Regions from separate parts of the Lysinibacillus sp. NPDC058147 genome, predicted to be linked through region 3. Evidence: riboswitches for the same ligand, from Rfam matches in the RefSeq annotation. Region 3 holds a riboswitch; each other region holds the start of a gene.
The links. Region 3 has a riboswitch for S-adenosylmethionine ahead of metK (methionine adenosyltransferase). Riboswitches for the same ligand answer to the same signal wherever they lie in the genome.

Region 1 (3,173 bases), on a different contig from region 3:
TACGAGAAAATATACGGTCACACTAAAGACAAATATATCCAAAAGATATTATTTTTTCTTAAATGCAGAAGTCACTTTAGGTTCAGTTCCTATCATCAGTCGCTTAATATTTTCAATATGCAAAATGATAGCTATACCAAAAAGTAATAGGGCTAAAATCGTTGGGCCAACTCCAGGAATCCATAAATAAGTGGCTGTACAAAAAACGAGATAAAATTCTAGTACACCAACAATTAAATAGTTCGTCACGAAAGATAAAATAACAAATAAAATGAGTGCAAATAAGCCTATTTTCCAATCAATCGCAAGTAATATTCCTATGATTGAAGCAGTTCCTTTACCGCCATTGAAGCCCATATAAAATGGGAAATTATGACCTAGAATGACACCGGAAGCTACGATATAGATGAAGAGCCAAACTTGTATTTCTGTTAATTGTGTTATATCTGCTAAATACACATGTGCGCCGATTATAGCTGCAACGCCTTTGCCGATATCGATTAGTGCAACTAATATGCCGTATTTCCAGCCAAGGGAAAGTGTTGCATTAGAGGCGCCTGCATTGCCATGACCAGTCTTTTTTAAATCTACCCCGGATAAAAACTGAGCAACTTTAGAGCCGTGAATACAGCCAATTAAATAACCAGCAAGAAGAAAAATAATAACGGCTTTTATCATAAAAATTCTCCTTTCTAAATAATGATCTCATCAATAAAAGTTAGGGATGACAAGCGAGGAGATGGACGAAAGCTAAAAGCATCACGTTCTGTGATAACGCTCGTGACAACATCGTGTTGCTCGCTACGTTTGCACTGCGCTTCCGCACAAACAACATCTTTTAGCCTGACACCCCCAGAAAACGCTCAATAGAAATGGAAATTTAACCCATGTTATGGTGATGTAAATAATAAATATCTAGAATAGTGTATGCGTTCGTATTACGTAAAAAAGCAGACAGAAGTTTCGGAAAAAATAAAATTTTAGTGTTGACAGAGAAAAAGTCTATGTTTATACTTTGTAACAACGATGGAAATTGAATCTCATACTCTTATCAAGAGCGGCGGAGGGATAGGCCCTATGATGCCCGGCAACCAGTAAGTGACGAACTTGCTAAGGTGCTAATTCCTACAGATTCTTACTTGGATCTGGCAGATAAGGGGAGGAAAACTTGCAACCGCAACCCTCTTCTTAGCTGAAGAGGGTTTTTGTTTTCTACTAAAAAAATCCTCCTCATCTCCGGTACCATCGTAAAAAAATAACCATTTGGAGGTATACAATGACAAAATTTAAACCAGAAACATTGCTGTTACACGGTGGCCAAGAGCCAGACCCGGTAACAGGATCTCGTACAGTACCCGTCTATCGCTCAACGGCTTTCGTTTTTAAAGACACTGCTCATGCGCAACGTCTTTTTGCCTTAGAGGAAGCTGGCAATATTTACACTCGTATTACAAACCCAACTGTAGATGTTTTTGAAAAACGCGTCGCTTTATTAGAAGGCGGTACAGCAGCAGTAGCACTTTCATCTGGTGCGGCAGCAATCGCGTTTTCCATTTTAAATCTTGCAGGAGCAGGCGATGAAATTGTTGCAGGTAGCTCTTTATACGGAGGTACTTATAATTTATTCGCAAACACACTACCAAACTACGGTATTAAAACGATTTTTGTAGATGAAACAAATCCAGAAAATTTCCGAGCAGCTATTACTGATAAAACTAAGGCTGTGTTCGCTGAAATTTACGGAAACCCAAGTTTAAAGGTATTAGATATTGAAACGGTAGCAAATATAGCACACGAAAACGGCTTGCCATTAATTATTGATAGCACATTTGCTTCACCATATGGCTCTACACCAATTGACTTCGGTGCAGATATCGTTGTTCATTCCGCAACAAAATGGATAGGCGGCCATGGTACAACTTTAGGTGGAGTTGTAGTAGATGCAGGGAAGTTCGATTGGACTCGTGGGCGTTTCCCAGGCTTTACTGAGCCAGATTCTTCTTATCACGGTTTGCGTTATGGTATTGACACAGCAGAGGCTGCATTTGCCACAAAACTGCGAGTGCAATTGCTACGCGACTTTGGACCAACATTAAGTGCTGATGCGGCATTTAATTTATTACAAGGTTTAGAAACGCTTCATTTGCGTATTCCTAAACACAATGAAAATGCTTTAGCAGTAGCCGAATATTTACGAAACCACCCATCTGTGGAATATGTAAATTATAATGGCTTAGAAGATTTTGCTACGCATGATTTAGCGAAAAAATATTTAAGAAATGGCTTTGGTTCTGTGCTTACGTTTGGCATTAAAGGTGGACGTGAAGCAGGGCGTAAATTGATCGATAGTGTGGAATTATTCTCGCATGTAGCAAATGTAGGGGATGCCAAATCGTTAATTATTCATCCAGCATCTACTACACATCAGCAACTATCAGCTGAGGAGCTAATCCAAACTGGCGTAACCGAGTCGCTCATTCGCTTATCAATCGGTTTAGAGGCAGTAGAGGACATTATTGCAGATTTAGAACAAGCTATTGAACAAGTAACAGCTTCACAACAAAAAGTAGAAGCTTAATAAATAAAACTTATTGGCTAATGCTGTAGCGTTTACGTATTTTCTCATTCGATTGGCCTCATTTGGTAATGCGTCAAACGTTGCTGCATCATCCGCTCACCTCATTTGGTGAAGTAACTGAAATTTTATAAAATTAATACCTAGTAATTTTATAAGTATTATTGACTTACTAAATTCCTTGTTTTATACTAGGAAATAAGAAAAGTGTTCGAAGGGCTACCAACCTAGAACCAATTTAAAGCGCCGACTTGTTGTTCGGTAAAGTGTTTCAGTCAATGCTCAAACTAATTTAGTTTCATAAGTGCTCCCCCACTTTTGAATATATATGAAGAGGAGTAGTTACTCAGCCAGTAGCTACTCTTATCTACAAAACTGATGATAAAGGAGTGTTTTAAATGGGAAATGTGTATAGTGCGCAAAACATTGCATCTTATCTTATTTATGAATTAAATGAAGGTCATGTGTTTGTGAACAACATGTCCATTCAAAACATACTTGCGTCAGTTGAGCTTAAATGGCAAGAGATCTTTGGACATTCTGCTTTTAAGGAAATGGTTTATTTCAAAGAGGAAGGCTATACAGTAAAAGAAGTTTT
Region 2 (3,173 bases), on a different contig from region 3:
TAGAGCCAGCTGATGCATCAGAGATTGAAAAGCTAATGACAGCTGAGCAATACGAAGAAATGATTGCAGAATAAGACAAGCCTGAATTAGAAAAACGTCGGAAACTACCGACGTTTTTTATTATCTTCATTCATCCTGTCATTACAGTAAGTGTGGTGAAAGCAAGTATATTCCTTTATCAATAGGTGTCTAACTGTATCAACAACAAGGTTTATTGATATAATGAGTTATAAGGGATATGTCTAAATGGGGGTGGCGTGATGGTCGAGGGAAAATGCTTAATTGTCGAAGGCCGATCGGATAAGCTTCAAATTGAACCTATTTTAAATGAAGATGTTAAAATACTTTGTACGAATGGTACAATCGGTGTGCATCAATTAGAAGAGTTGCTTGATCCATACGAGGGATGTGAGCTTTTTACGTTTTTTGATGCAGATACATCGGGTGATAAACTACGAGCATTAATGGACAGACATTATCCAGAGGCAGAGCATTTACGTACGATGCCAACATATAAGGAAGTTGAGACAACTCCGAGAAAGGTGTTAGCAGCGATATTACTTCGTGCACACTTCTCAATCCATAATGAATATATTTTGTAAGGTTGCGTGAAAAATGATGGAAGAATGGTCAAAAGAGCAGTGGGACGCAGTTGTCCAATCAGGTGAAAAGGCTGCCTTTTATTTATATACGCCAATGTGTGGAACGTGTGCAGTTGCATCGAAAATGATGACGATTGTTGAGCAATTGCTGCCACAGCTACAGGTCGGTAAAGCGAATATTAATTTTATAGAGCAAATAGCTTATGCTCATAAAATCGAAAGTGTACCATGTTTACTCGTATGTGAAGACGGAGAAGTGACAGAAAAGGTTTATGCCTTTCAATCCGTACCATATTTATACGAATTGTTAAAAAATTAATTGACTGAATATTAATAGCGTGGTAAAGTAACAAATATATTAAAAAAACAATAAATATATCGAACTCTTATAAAGAGCGGCGGAGGGAAGTGCCCTATGAAGCCCGGCAACCATCACAAAGTGAAAAGGTGCCAAATCACCCAAAGATTTATCTTTGACAGATGAGAGAACGGTTTAGCGTATAAGATACGTGACCCCTTCTACTTGTCTATAAGTGAAGGGGTTTTTTTAACTTCTTTCAACACCCGCTGAAATAGAAGAACTCAGTCTAAGAACGCCACATCCTGTGGCAACGACTGAGTGACCAACGTCATGTTGGCCTAAAGCCTCCGGCAGATGTCACGGAATCGGAAAGGAGTGCTTAGGGGATATTAGCCTAAAACCATCGCATCCATGCGATAACGGCTAATTGACCTGCATTGGTGCTGTGTTGCTGACGCTTCGCTTTCGCACAGACAAATAGACGTTACTGTCCGCTGCGTTAGCACTACGCATTCGCGCAGAAAACATCTGCAGGCCTAAGCACAAAGCCGATTCCGGACGCAATTATGCCGAGGCATAATTGATATAAGAAAAGGAGAATTCGCTATGATCAATCTTCAAAATATTACGAAGAAATACAAAACCGCGAATGGCGAATTAATAGCTGTCAAAGACGTCAACCTTTCTATTAATAAAGGTGAAATTTTCGGCATTATCGGCTATAGTGGCGCTGGTAAAAGTACAATGATTCGCTTGTTAAACGGCTTGGAAAAGCCTACATCCGGTACGGTGACGGTTAACAATCAAGAATTTTCATCCATAAAGGGGCAAAAGCTCAGAGATGCTAGACAAAAGGTCAGTATGATTTTCCAACATTTCAACTTACTTTGGTCTAGAACTGTTGAAGAAAACATCGCTTTCCCACTAGAAATTGCAGGTGTTCCAAAAGCAAAACGTGAAGCACGTGTGAAAGAATTAATAACTTTAGTTGGCCTAGAAGGGCGCGCTAAAGCATATCCATCACAATTATCAGGTGGACAAAAGCAACGTGTAGGTATCGCTCGTGCACTTGCTAATAATCCAGAGGTATTGTTATGTGATGAGGCAACATCCGCACTCGATCCGGAGACAACAGATGCTATCCTTGATCTCCTTGTCGATATTAACGAACGATTAGGTTTAACGATTGTGTTAATCACACATGAAATGCACGTTATTCGCAAAATTTGTCATCGTGTAGCGGTTATGGAAGCTGGAGAAATTGTAGAACGTGGTGAAGTATTACAAGTATTCCAAGCTCCACAAGCTGCCATTACGAAAAAATTCGTTTCTCAAATTACAGATACGAAGGAAACACAGGATACTGTGGCACAAATTAAAGCAAATTACCCTAATGGACAACTTGTTAAGCTAATTTTTGTAGGTGAAAAAACGGAGCAGCCTGTCATTTCACATCTTGTGAAACAGTTTGATGTAGAAGTAAGTATTGTACATGGGAATATTTCGCAAACGAAAAATGGCGCGTACGGTACACTTATTGTGCAAATTGAGGGCTCAGAGTCCAATGTTGCTGCTGCACTTAGCTACTTAAATACAGTCGAAGTACAAACGGAGGTGATTGCAAATGCTAACTAGTCTTTTTCCGAATGTCGACTGGGAAAAATTGTGGGACGCTACGTATGAAACATTGTACATGACAACAGTTTCTACGGTTATCACATTTATACTTGGATTAGTAATTGGAATCTTATTATTTTTATCAAGTCCCAACCAATTATGGGCCAATAAACTTGTGAACTTTTTAACGGGCTCAATCGTTAACATTTTCCGTTCGATTCCATTTATCGTTTTGATTATCTTATTAATTCCATTTACGAAGTTTTTACTCGGCACAATTCGTGGCGCAGATGCGGCTTTACCAGCACTAATAATTGGAGCTGCACCATTCTATGCACGAATGGTATTAATCGCCTTACGTGAAATCGATAAAGGTGTTATTGAAGCAGCTCGTTCGATGGGTGCCAAAACATCAACGATTATTTGGAAAGTATTAATTCCAGAATCGTTACCAGCGCTTATTTCGGGTATTACTGTAACGGCTGTAGCACTTGTTGGTTATACTGCGATGGCAGGTATTATCGGTGCAGGTGGTCTAGGAAACTTAGCATTCTTAGATGGTTTCCAACGTAATCGCACAGATGTAACTTTAATGGCGACTATATTAATCTTAATAGTTGTATTTATTATCCAATGGATTGGCGACATGATTA
Region 3 (3,173 bases):
CCGACAATTATCGGAAAACGAGTTAGTATTCAAGACCTCTGTTGCTTACATCAAAGCCCTAAATATCCGCTCATTATTGAAGATGAAGTAACAGTCGGACATCAAGTAACTTTACATAGCTGCACGATTCGTAAAAAAGCCTTAATAGGTATGGGCTCTATAGTATTAGACGGAGCGGAGATTGGAGAGGGTGCATTCATTGGGGCGGGTAGTCTAGTACCTCCTGGCAAAGTCATTCCTCCAAATAGCTTAGCATTAGGTCGTCCTGCAAAGGTTGTAAGAGAATTGAATGATGAAGATAAAGAAGATATGGAACGCATCATACGTGAATATGTAGAAAAAGGACAATACTATAAATCTCTTCAAACAGAAAATAAATAGCTATTTCAACAGCTCCACGTTTGCTTGAACAGACGAACCATACATAATTATGATTAGGAGCTTCTCTTTTTCGATAAAAACAGCGAAAGGGGCTATAAGAATGTTGAGCCCCTTTCTGTAAAAGTTATTTTAAAATATTTTTCTAGCTACTTCATTACTTTAGCTGAATAGCTTAGTAGCCTACTTTTTCTTTTAATGCGTCAGCTTTGTCTGTTTGTTCCCAAGGTACATTTAAGTCTGTACGACCGAAGTGACCATATGCTGCAGTTTGCTTATAAATAGGGCGACGAAGGTTAAGCATTTTAATAATCCCTGCTGGGCGTAGATCAAATAGCTCGCGTACCCATTTTACAATTTCACTTTCCGCAACTTTTCCTGTCCCGAATGTATCAACAGCAATAGATACAGGTTGTGCAACACCAATCGCATAAGCTAGTTGTACTTCAGCTCGTTCTGCTAAACCAGCTGCTACGATGTTTTTTGCCACATAGCGTGCTGCATACGCCGCTGAACGGTCTACCTTAGTTGCGTCCTTACCAGAGAAAGCACCTCCGCCATGACGTGCATAGCCACCGTATGTATCAACGATGATTTTACGTCCAGTTAGACCAGCATCCCCTTTTGGACCACCAATTACGAATCGGCCAGTTGGGTTGATGAAATATTTAGTATCGGCATCAAGTAATTCACTTGGAACAACTGGAGCAATAACGAATTCTTTTAAGTCTGCTTGAATTTGCTCAAGTGTAGCTTCTTCGTCATGCTGTGTTGAAATTACAATCGTATCCACGCGCACTGGTACATTGTTTTCATCATATTCAATAGTTACTTGTGTTTTTCCGTCTGGACGTAAATATGCTAGTTCACCAGATTTACGTACTTCCGTTAAACGACGAGCCAATTTATGCGCTAAACTAATTGGTAATGGCATAAGCTCTGGTGTTTCGTTACATGCATAACCGAACATTAAACCTTGGTCACCTGCACCAATTGCTTCAATGTCAGCATCTGTCATAGAGCCTTCACGCGCCTCTAATGCTTGGTCAACACCTTGAGCTATATCAGGTGATTGCTCACCAATAGCAACAAGTACTGCTAGGTTTTCAGCATCAAAGCCATATTTCCCACGTGTATAACCGATTTCTGCTACAGTATCACGAACGATACCTTTAATATCTACATAAGTAGAAGTAGTAATTTCTCCTGCTACTAAAACTAAGCCTGTAGTTACTGTTGTTTCACACGCTACACGTGCGTTTGGATCTTCTGCTAAAATTGCATCTAAAATGGCATCCGAGATTTGATCACAAATTTTGTCTGGATGTCCTTCTGTTACACTCTCTGATGTAAACAGTCGACGGTTTGTCATTTGGTTTCCTCCTATTACTTTTACAAATAATATTTGCGAATTAATACGGTACTCATTACCCATGTCAAGTCCGCTCCTAAAGATTGAACTCTTAAGCCGTTGTTGCTGTCGTCGCACTTTCGCACAATAAAACAGCTGCTGCTCTTAACACGAGGGTTTCGAAAGATCCGTCATTTAATAAGGAAAGGACTATATACTTACCTTTATATTCGTTTTTAACAATAAAAAAATCCTTTTCCCACGTTTACTTAACATGAGGAAAGGAATAATGACTTCATAACCTTTCACTCTTATCGTTCAAGGGGTTTCCCCTTGCATCAGGTTGGCACCAGCGCATGTCGTGAAATGTTTCATGCAGGTTGCCGGGTTTCATAGGGCCTGACCCTCCACCAGCTCGGGATAAGAGTATCCGTTCAATATCTCATAATACGGAAAAGGTCGAACGTTGTCAAATATTTTTCACTTATTTCAGCGGATGTTCAAAAAACCGCTGAAATAGAGGAACTCAGTCTAAGAACGCCACGTCCTCTAACAATTTATCTGTGCGACAGCGACACAGACTGAATGACCGACATCACGTTGACACAAAGCTGATTCCAGACGCAATTGCTGGGACATAATTGATTGTATTCTTATAAAGAAAGTATGGGTTATGTAATTTGGATTATGCTGTAATTTGAAACAAAATAATCCCTATTCTCCACCTCACATCATGTGTTAACATATGTGTGACCCTTTACAGCACATTTTGTGGCTACAGAACATGTGGTGGATGAATATGATCCTAGCCTCTTTTCAGTTGACACAAGCTCCAACTTTAAAAACAGCTAAGACTTCACATCCTGTGCGAACCTCATGTCAACAAAAGCTTCCAAATGCATTTTTGCTGTGTCGAAAGTGATTGTGTGATCACTTATAATAAATAGGGTAAAAGGCAATATAAAAACGAATCTATTTACTTTTTGTCGTTTTCTTGAAAAGTAATAAAATCTGAAAAATAATTTCTTAATTAGTATAGATTATTTAAGCAATTGTGTTATACTAATTTTGAAATTAAGAAAATCTCCCTCGAACTCTAGGGAATACTATAAAAAAGGATGGTATTTAATCGATGAATTCAGTAGAAATTGCAAACGAACTGAAGGAATTATTAAGCGGCGGTAACATTAATGTTCAACTTTCAGTACCACAATTAGCTGAAAAGGCTACTTCTCGTGGTGAAGCTATGTTAACAGTAGATGGCGCAGTTCGTGCAGAAACTGGCAAATACACTGGTCGTTCACCTAAAGATAAATATACGGTAGAAGAAGATAGCACAAAGGATAAAATTGACTGGGGCAAAGTTAACCGACCAATTTCTTCTGAAGTGTTCGATAACTTATATGTAAAAGTAGTAAAATATTTAAAAGAACGTGACGAATTA
Region 4 (3,173 bases), 1.0 Mb from region 3:
ATTGACTCGATCTTAAAAATGAATAGCCCCAAATAAAAAAATCCAATCGTTTTGATTATTTCTTTCAAAACAATTGGATTATTTTAATGGTAAATCAATATCTTTTTAGTGATGAAGCTCAGGCTTTCTTTTCTTTCGGGTATCCGATGAGAATAGCGATGATTCCGCAAATTCCTATAAGGATTGGATAGAAAGAGTATTGCAGCATGCTCACTGGCGAAATTCCAGCTACGCTTGCGGCTGCCAGGAATTGGGCTCCGTATGGCAAAATGCCTTGGATCGTACAGGAGAAAATATCTAAAATACTTGCGGACTTTCTCGGCTCAATCTCATACTGTTCAGCAATATTTTTTGCAAGCGGACCAGCAATTAAAATAGCAATCGTATTATTGGCCGTAGATAAATTTGTTAGACCCACTAAGCCGGCAATACTAAACTCAGCACCTTTTTTCGATTTAATTCTTCGTGTCGCAAGGTGAAGCAGAAAGTCAATTCCTCCATTAAACTTTATAATCTCTACCATGCCAGCTATTAATATTGCAAGGAATGCCATTTCATACATGCCTGACATTCCTTCGCCGATCTTTTGAAAAAGGCCCATTAAATGATAGCTGCCATCTGCTAAGCCAACCGCCCCGGCGAGAACAATCCCAGATGTCAGAACAAGGAAAACATTCATTCCAGCTAACGCTAAAATAATAACCAAAACATAGGGAACAATTTTTATCCAACTATAGCTTAAATGCTCGACTTGTCCCGTTTCACCCATTGTGATAACCCCTAAAATAATACTCGTTACAATTGCTGCTGGCAGCACAATCCAAAAATTCACCTTAAATTTATCCTTCATTTGTGCGCCTTGTGAACGAACGGAAGTAATTGTTGTATCTGAAATAAAGGATAAATTATCGCCAAACATCGAACCGCCAACAATCGCTGCCATTACTAAAGCCATGGAAAGGTCGATGTGCTCGCTTATCCCAACTCCGATTGGCGCCAGTGCAACAATTGTTCCTACCGACGTACCCATTGACAGAGAGATAAAGCAGGCAATGATGAACAGGCCAACGACAAGCAAGTTTGGTGGAACGACCGATAATGCAAAGTTAACAGTGGATTCCACTGCCCCCATGCCTTTTGCTACTTCTGAAAAGGCCCCAGCCAAGAGAAAAATAACAACCATTAGCATGACATTTAAATTGCCTGCGCCTTTACAAAAAATATCAACTTTATGCGAAAATGATTCTTTTCGATTCATCGCCAGAGCCACTGCACCTGAAATGGAAATGGCTACAATGACAGGGAAGGCGTAAAAATCACCTGTAATAACCCCTGAACCAATAAATAAAATCAAAAAAACAACAAATGGGATCAGCGCCCATGGATTCCCTTTCTTCATTGTCCTACCTCCAAAAAATAAAATCGGACACGTTTTGTCCATTCTTTCCCACGAAAAAAGGCTTCTTCTTGAAATAACAAGAAGAGGCCTTATATATAAAACACTCCTCTTATCTATCAAGCCTTTGCCTGCTGGATTTGGCACAGTAACTTAATTCTAAGTTCCGCTGCCGAGATTTCATCGGGCCAGTCCCTCCATCTCTCTTGATAAGAAGCAAAAATTATTATTCTTTTTTCACAATAATAAATATTAAAATAAAAAATCAATATTTGCAACATATTTTTATTCAAACTTTACTTCAAAGTTTAATTCTGAAATATTTTTGATTAAAATTGGAATAAATGGTAGAGGTTGAGGGGATAAAACAACAATTCTTTGTACTGCTGTAGAAATTTAACAGGTTGAGGAGGAAATGAAAGGAGTGTTTAAATAAACTTTAAAAGGAGGCGCCCTTTAGACCGAGAGACGCCTAAAACATTTGTGGTAAAAATTCAGTCATAAAGCGTTGATTTTTACGCAGCCATATTTTTAAAATCATTCGATGTGTTAGGAGGCGTTGTCTTTTATGTGGTCTTGCTTTAGCCTCTATTAAACTTTGTAGTAGCGTACATGTTTCTGTTGCAAATGCTTGAGGATCCACGAGGACGTCAAGTTTATAATCAATTAACTGTGCAGCCTGGACCTTAGCAAGTAATTGTGCAAAGCGGGTATTCATTTCTGGAAAGTTCTCTTCTAGCTCTAGTTCGATTAAAGTATATAGTGTTTGTTCAATTTCAGCCTCGAGCGCTTGTAATTGTTCAATTGATGGCTGTGTCAAAAAATCACCTCTAGTTTCTCGTAAATGCTGCTACACAAAGAAAAAGCCAAGTGCAGCGAAAAATAAACCGAATAAAACGGTAGTGCTTATATAAACAATCGCTTGTCTCCATTTTTTCTGCTCCAAGAGCTGCAAACATTCAAAGCCGAATGTCGAAAAAGTCGTATAGGCCCCTAAAAAACCCAGTCCTAAAAAATGCCATATCCAATCACTTAGATGTAATGCAAAAAGAAAGCCAAGCGCAAAAGAACCCGTTATATTAATCAAAAATGTTGCCCATGGGTATGTGTGGACAATCAATTTTCCTAGATAAAATCTCGTTAGTGCACCCAAAAATCCACCGATTCCAATAACTATCATACGATGCGCTCCTTTGCTAGCTTAAATCCTAGCCATGCACAAGCTAAACCACCAAAAACACTCACTAAAATATAAAGAACGGCTTGTAGCCATTTACTATCCTGTAGAAGTAATAGCGTTTCTAAAGAAAATGTCGAAAAGGTTGTAAAGGCACCAAAAAAGCCAGTGCCAATTCCTAAAATAATAGGCGTACGCTTTGTAAACGTTGTAAATAGCCATGCTAAACAAAAGCAGCCAATTAAATTTATGATAAGTGTCGCAAATGGAAAACCACCGTTATTTGAAAGTGCTTGACCAAGGCTATATCGACAGATGGCACCCAAAAATCCGCCAATTCCAACAGCTAAAAATGATTTCAACGTAAAGACCCCTTACTAAATTGTCTATATGGAAAAGTGTATCATGTGATCACCATTTTAGATATAATTCTATAGTTATATGGATTCAAAAATATCACCATTTTACCAACTTTGGTTCAAATGTTTTCGTTCTATAGTTTATTTTGACTTTTTGAATACTATTTTATTATATTGTCGACTAAGATTCTTATATTTCCTGCTAAAATACTTCGTAGTTAATGTCCCTATATCATCTCTT

Region 1: another riboswitch for S-adenosylmethionine. It lies ahead of ACFVT8_RS24155 (O-acetylhomoserine aminocarboxypropyltransferase/cysteine synthase family protein); the one in region 3 lies ahead of metK (methionine adenosyltransferase).
Region 2: another riboswitch for S-adenosylmethionine. It lies ahead of ACFVT8_RS16660 (methionine ABC transporter ATP-binding protein); the one in region 3 lies ahead of metK (methionine adenosyltransferase).
Region 4: another riboswitch for S-adenosylmethionine. It lies ahead of ACFVT8_RS05055 (Na+/H+ antiporter NhaC family protein); the one in region 3 lies ahead of metK (methionine adenosyltransferase).

The regions. Positions count from the first base shown of each region.
Region 1 is NZ_JBHVUJ010000017.1:37,022-40,194, reverse strand. It holds gene ACFVT8_RS24160 (glycerol-3-phosphate acyltransferase) at 49-678, opposite strand; SAM riboswitch class I at 1,046-1,159, shown strand; gene ACFVT8_RS24155 (O-acetylhomoserine aminocarboxypropyltransferase/cysteine synthase family protein) at 1,277-2,578, shown strand; gene ACFVT8_RS24150 (hypothetical protein) at 2,974-3,173, shown strand, end outside.
Region 2 is NZ_JBHVUJ010000005.1:234,917-238,089, forward strand. It holds gene gcvH (glycine cleavage system protein GcvH) at 1-74, shown strand, start outside; gene ACFVT8_RS16650 (toprim domain-containing protein) at 261-602, shown strand; gene ACFVT8_RS16655 (thioredoxin family protein) at 619-921, shown strand; SAM riboswitch class I at 986-1,089, shown strand; gene ACFVT8_RS16660 (methionine ABC transporter ATP-binding protein) at 1,510-2,538, shown strand; gene ACFVT8_RS16665 (methionine ABC transporter permease) at 2,528-3,173, shown strand, end outside.
Region 3 is NZ_JBHVUJ010000001.1:26,449-29,621, reverse strand. It holds gene ACFVT8_RS00140 (gamma carbonic anhydrase) at 1-381, shown strand, start outside; gene metK (methionine adenosyltransferase) at 554-1,750, opposite strand; SAM riboswitch class I at 2,038-2,156, opposite strand; gene pckA (phosphoenolpyruvate carboxykinase (ATP)) at 2,862-3,173, shown strand, end outside.
Region 4 is NZ_JBHVUJ010000001.1:1,053,748-1,056,920, forward strand. It holds gene ACFVT8_RS05055 (Na+/H+ antiporter NhaC family protein) at 119-1,399, opposite strand; SAM riboswitch class I at 1,506-1,612, opposite strand; gene ACFVT8_RS05060 (hypothetical protein) at 1,869-2,216, opposite strand; gene crcB (fluoride efflux transporter CrcB) at 2,247-2,576, opposite strand; gene crcB (fluoride efflux transporter CrcB) at 2,573-2,935, opposite strand.